Regions from separate parts of the Aequoribacter fuscus genome, predicted to be linked through region 2. Evidence: predicted binding sites of a transcription regulator. Region 2 holds the regulator's gene; the other holds the start of a gene.
The links. Region 2 encodes PhoB, which activates phosphate uptake and scavenging genes when phosphate is short. Its sites were predicted from a motif close to TGTCATAAANNTGTAACA; they were not measured.

Region 1: the regulator PhoB is predicted to act here: its motif matches at 1,633-1,650, upstream of gspC (type II secretion system protein GspC).

Annotation. Positions count from the first base shown of each region.
Region 1 is NZ_CP036423.1:2,355,182-2,358,390, forward strand. Features, by position in the region: gene gspD (type II secretion system secretin GspD) at 1-555, opposite strand, end outside; gene gspC (type II secretion system protein GspC) at 572-1,528, opposite strand; gene can (carbonate dehydratase) at 1,699-2,364, opposite strand; TPP riboswitch at 2,478-2,574, shown strand; gene EYZ66_RS10555 (TonB-dependent receptor) at 2,631-3,209, shown strand, end outside.
Region 2 is NZ_CP036423.1:1,632,780-1,635,988, reverse strand. Features, by position in the region: gene ligA (NAD-dependent DNA ligase LigA) at 1-276, shown strand, start outside; gene EYZ66_RS07385 (transglycosylase SLT domain-containing protein) at 242-865, shown strand; gene phoB (phosphate regulon transcriptional regulator PhoB) at 963-1,664, shown strand; gene phoR (phosphate regulon sensor histidine kinase PhoR) at 1,670-2,965, shown strand; gene EYZ66_RS07370 (PstS family phosphate ABC transporter substrate-binding protein) at 2,982-3,209, shown strand, end outside.

The DNA.
Region 1 (3,209 bases), 720 kb from region 2:
ACGGGAAATATTGGAAGCCAAGTCTGAAATGACGATTGCGTTACTGGGCGTATACGCGGCCATATGGGCTTGCTGCGGTACCAAGGGCCGCAATACCGGGATCAACTTAGCGGCACTGATGTTTTCCAAACGAATGACTTGGGTGACGTACTCGCCCGCCGGTGTCGAATCGTTTTGCGATGGATCCGTCACTGCTACTGGGCTCGAGCGCGCGTCTTTATTTTGAACAATACGAATGACGTCGCCCGACCGAACGGCGGTATAACCGTGAACATCTAGAATCGACAAAAACAGGCTGTACAGCTCGGTCGTTTTGATGGGCTTACTGGACACGACTTTGACCTTACCCTTCACTTGCGGGTCGACAATGATGGTCGTGTCGGTTACTTCGGCAACAAACTTGATGAGCTCCTGTATGTCGGTGTCTTTCAAATTCACCGTATATTCTTGAGCGTTCACTGCAGGGACGGCGAGTAACATGCACATACCCAGTGCCGTTGCCACTGCCTGCAAGGGCTTGCGTACGCCGATGAATCGAAAACTGCGGTTTACCATTCTTATCACCTATAAATCAGGGACGATCACCGCCCACTTGCACGGTAAGGTTCATTGGCGAGCCCCCCCGTTGAATTACAAAATTTGCTTCACTTGCGCTTTTCAGCATTTGATACAGCACCAGAGCATTGCTCGGGTCTGACAAACTCAACCCATTGACCTCGGTCACAACATCGCCAGGACGAAACCCTAGCGCTTGAAACTCTTCACCCTTGGGCCCGGGAGATACTCGGTACCCTGCCAACTGTCCATCGGCACTGCGCACCGCCGCCACCGAGACAAGTTCCGACAAAGACTCTGGGTTATCGTAATACCGATCACGTTTTCTCGCATCCAGCCGCGCTTGGCGCTCGGCGCGTGCCAAATCACGCTCGTTGGGTTCATTCGCGTCGGAGGTCGGCGCAGGATTGGGCGCTTGCGTGGGTTGACGTACCGCGGGCTTCGCAGTCGACATCAGACGCTTGGCCAAGGCACTTTCATCGTAGAGCTTTAACAGCTCATAGGTGCCGTTATTGTCCAACACCACGCGGTCTGGCAAGACCTTGGCAAGAGAGACGCGTCCGCTCACAGGCAAGGCATCGCCCACTCGATAAATCGATTGGTCCTGACGGTACTGAATAATGGCCTGGCCCAAGCCATCACTGCGAGCCGCTAGCACACCCACTAATACGAGGTCGAGGCGTGTTTCTTTGGCGCCGTCTTCAATACCAACCGCCGGGGCCGCAACCACCGCGGGCGCTGCACTTGCGTTGGCTTCACCGAATAAGTGCCACGCTTTCATCGCATCGATATCAACAGTGACTGGGGACGTGTCGACTGCATCGACGACGACAGTGGGTGCGGGCACCTCAATATTCGTGTCGACGAACAACCAAGGGACTTTCGCCAGATTGAGTCCCACCCAAACTAACGCTGAAGCGATAATCGCTAGGCGCAAACGAGCCAACACAAGATCCTGAGAAAGCCATCTCATTGCAGTAGTCAGGGCCTGTGGAAACTGCGCATTCGTCATTATGGTGTGTCTTGCCGCCTCTGTTGCTCGATTGTAACGCTAAACGCCTCAGTCTATCGAACAAATACGACAAAATGACGACAGCCTTGCGTTGAAGTGTCCCGCTTGGGACTCAGCAGAGTCTATCGACTCTAGCGCAAGGTTGCCAGATCAGAATGCTTCGAGATAACACGGTACATTTCAGGAATCTGCTCGACGCTATTCGCAGAGCAATTCAGGTCGCGCAATAGGCCATCCTTCAGACGATAAATCCAGCCGTGGACGTCCAACTGCTGCCCCCGAGCCCAGGCGTTTTGCACAATCGTCGTTCGGCACACATTGGCCACCTGACTCATCACGTTCAGCTCGCACAATAGGTCGACTTTTTCGTCGTCGCTGTCCAGAGCATCAAACTTTTCTTGGTGCGCAAACTGCACGTCTTTGATGTTGCGCAACCAATTATCGATCATACCATTATCGGCATCTTCGTAGGCCGCTCGCACGCCACCACAGTTGTAGTGCCCAACCACCAAAACATGTTTAACTTTGAGCACATCGACTGCGTACTGCAACACCGTCAGGCAATTGAAGTCGGTGTGAACCACCATATTGGCGACATTTCGATGCACAAACACTTCACCCGGTAACAAGCCGACGATTTGGTTGGCAGGTACCCTGGAATCCGAACAACCAATCCACAGGTATTCAGGACTTTGCTGGGCGGCAAGTTTAGCGAAGAAGTCTGGGTCAGCTTCATGGACTTCGCGCGCCCATTCTCGGTTGTTGCGAAACAACTCTGTAATACTCGTTCGACTCATAACACCCCCAGAAAGAATGGCACCATTCTAAAGCGAAGTAGGATGCAGTCCAAGCAAATCACACCTAACGCGACAACGTCACCTTGCAAAGCTTGCCAAAAAGCCCTATTGTTCGCCGCACTTAGGGGTGGCTTTGGCCTGAGATACTGCGGTAAACCCTTAGAACCTGATCCGGTTAGAACCGGCGTAGGGAAAGTGCAGATGGTTCCAAGCTTCTCACCTCACCTTCTCCCGGTTCTCTCTTTAGCCAACACGGGAGAGACCTAATGAAAAACTGCAAAACTCGCTTAACAAGCGCCATTCTGCTCACTGGCGTCGCGCTCGCGCAGGCCGATAATCCGCTGGAAGAAATTATTGTGACCGCGGAACATCGCGACTATTCCATCTCACAAACGGCAACGAGCGTCAGTGTGGTTACCGCCAGCCAGCTTGCTAGCCGAAGCGCTTTGCACCTTGAGGATGTGATGCGCCAAATCCCCAACCTAAATGCGGCCAGTGGTGCCTCACGCAACCGCTATTTTCAGATTCGCGGCATCGGCGAACGCAGTCAGTATCAGGAGCCGATTAATCCATCGGTAGGCTTACTGGTCGACGGCATGGATTTTAGCGGACTGGGCTTGAGCGCGAGCACGCTCGATATCGAGCAGATAGAGGTACTGCGCGGCCCACAAGGCACCTTGCACGGCGCTAACGCCATTGCCGGCCTAATTTCCATTCAGTCTGCCCAACCCAGCCATGAGAGCGCCCACCAAATTGAGATAGGCTTGGGCAATTATGAGTCCCAAAGCTGGAAACTCACGAGCACGGGGCCACTGCAGGCAAACCTGAATTATCGGCTTGCTTTA
Region 2 (3,209 bases):
CTTTCATGGCCTGAGGTAGCGCCGATTGATGTCGACAATGCACCGCTTGTTGGACAGACTTGGGTGGTAACAGGCAAACTCGAGACGTTTTCTCGAGAAGAGGCGACCGAGTTGTTGAAATCTTTGGGTGCAAGTGTGGCAGGGAGTGTGTCTAACAAGACCACAGTGTTGCTTGCAGGACCTGGGGCAGGGAGTAAGCTCGCAAAAGCGCAAGCTTTGGGTGTGGAGGTAATAAACGAAGATGAATTTCTCGCGCGTAAGTCGGCTTGGATTTAGCTTAGTACTCATCGTCATCGCGGGGTGTACGACCGCACCTCCGAGCGATTTGGACAATATTTGCGCTATTTTTGACGAAAAAAAAGGCTGGTACAAAAGCGCAAAAAAATCAGCAAAACGTTGGGATGCTGATATTCCCACCATGATGGCGATTGTGCACCAAGAGTCAAAGTTTGAGGCAAAAGCAAAGCCTCCCCGCAAAAAAATTCTTGGTTTTATTCCCGGTTTTCGGCCGTCAAACGCCTACGGTTATTCTCAGGCACTGACGGGTACTTGGGAGCGATATAAACGTGATGCGGGTGCCTACGGCGCCGACCGCGACGAGTTTGATGACGCCATTGATTTTATCGGATGGTACAACAAGCTCTCGTATAAAGAGAACGGCGTTTCAGCAACCGATGCAAGAGCACTGTATCTTAATTACCATGAGGGGCAGGGTGGCTACGCAAGAGGAACGTATAAATCTAAAGCGTGGCTAGTCGGTGTAGCCAATAAAGTTCACGCTCGCGCTGGGCGGTACAGGACGCAACTGCAGGGGTGCAAGAGTCGTCTCGATGCTGCGAATAAAGGCTGGTTCGACTGGTTTTAACGTAACAGTCATTTTTATTTCACTTTGTCACAGAATTGTCATGCCTTGCACGCGATAATGTTGCAATATTACAGTATCCGCGCAAGGAGTTATTGCCGTGAAGAATTGTTCAGTATTGGTTGTAGAAGACGAGGTCGCTATCCGGGATATGTTGCGTATGGCCCTGGAAATCGCCGATTTGCGCTGCATCGAAGCCGATAACATCATGGACGCACACGCAATTATCATTGACCGTCGCCCAGACATTGTCCTACTGGATTGGATGCTACCCGGTGGCAGCGGTATTGAACTACTTCGACGACTCAAACGCGATAAGCTCACTGAAGAAATTCCAGTGATCATGCTGACGGCAAAGACCTCGGAGGACAATGTTATTCAGGGTTTGGACGTCGGCGCGGATGACTACATCACCAAGCCTTTTGCCCCACGTGAGCTGATTGCCAGAATCCGAGCGTTGCTACGTCGCAGTGGCGCCATGCCTTCGTCCGAGAGGATTGAGGCGGGCGAGTTAGTCTTAGACATGAGTAGCCACCGGGTGTTCCTCGCGGGTGAACCGCTCGCGATGGGACCGACTGAATTTAAACTATTGTCTTTTTTTATGTCGCATCCAGAACGCGCCTATACACGCAGTCAGCTACTCGATCAGGTATGGGGCGGTAATGTCTATGTCGAGGAACGTACGGTGGATGTCCACATTCGTCGCTTACGTAAAGCGTTGCAGAACGACATGGGTGATTGCAGCCACTTTATTCAGACCGTACGCGGTACGGGTTATCGCTTTTCTCCGCCTGGAATTTAGACTTTATGCGTGCAGTAGGGCGGTGGTACAAAGAGCTTCAAACCCTTGTTCTGCTGCTACTGATCGCCGCTGCGATTGGTTGGGTGATTGGCGCGACGGCCGAAGCGTTAACGGTCGTTTTGCTGTTTTTTGTGTTCGGTTACTTATGGCAGCTTCGCAGGGTATTGCAGTGGATCGATCACCCCGAATCAGAGCCTCCCGAGGGCTCGGGTATCTGGGGAATGATGCTGGACCAGATGTATGCAATACAACGCCACAACCGAGACGCGCGATCACGCCTTCAGCACACGGTTGATTACCTTCGTGATTCTTTTCGCTCTCTGCGCGATGGTGCGCTACTCATCGACCAGAAAGGTTTGATCGAGTGGAGCAATAGCTCTGCGGAGTACCTATTGGGTTTACGCTATCCGCAAGATAAAGGTCAAAACTTGTTAAGCTTAGTGCGTTATCCTGAGTTTTCCAGTTACATGATCGTGGGCGACTATACTGAACCTCTGACGTTCAGCACCAACGATTTTCCTGCGCGACATCTGCAAGTGGAAGTCAGCTCCTTTGGCATCGGGGATCGCCTCATACTGGTACGGGACGTTACACAGCTGGTGCAGATAGAACAGACGCGTCAGGACTTTGTCGGCAATGTATCACACGAGCTTCGAACGCCACTTACGGTGATATCGGGTTATTTGGATACCCTGTTATCGCAATCGGAAATGCTGCCGGCTGCGTTGATAAAACCCCTTGAACAGATGGCTCAGCAGTCACAGCGCATGGAAAATCTAGTGCGGGATTTGTTGTGGCTGTCAAAGATTGAGGCGACGGCAACAAAAAAACGAGTGCGCGAGCAGGTGAACGTAGTCGCCCTATGCGGCGAAGTAGTGGAAGATTTGAGGGGAGGGTATCCATCTCGAACCATCGAGTATAAGTGCGCCGTTCGAAATGCGAAAATTGAGGGAGACTACCGGGAGTTGTTTAGTGCGCTCAGTAATTTGGTAGTGAATGCGCTCAAGTATTCGCCAGAGGGAAAGCCGGTATCCTTAACCTTACGTGAAACAGAGGACGCACTGTGCATTGAGGTCTGCGATCAAGGTTTGGGGATTGCGGAAGAACATATTCCGCGCCTCACCGAGCGTTTCTATCGTGTCGATGAATCGCGCTCCTTTGCTGGAGGTGGCACGGGCCTGGGCCTTGCGATCGTTAAGCATGTCGCAGCCAGCCACGAGGCGCAACTGAAAATCGAGTCGGAACTCGGTGCGGGCAGTTGTTTTAGCTTGAGCTTCCATAGAATGAATCGCGACGTCTGATTTTATGACACGTGCTATGTTCGCTTATCGTAATATTTTCGCTAGCAAGTTCATTGCGCTACTGATCTTTGCGTTGAGCGTCGAGGTTGCTCATGCGGCTACTCCAGTGGTCAAACTTTCAAGTGTAGGCTCTGATACCATGGGTGGTGTTATGACTCGCCTGGCGAGGGTGTTTAACCAGAAGTACCCCGATGTTGTGATGCAGGTGCAGGCTAATGGTTCAAGTACGGCGCCACCCGCGTTG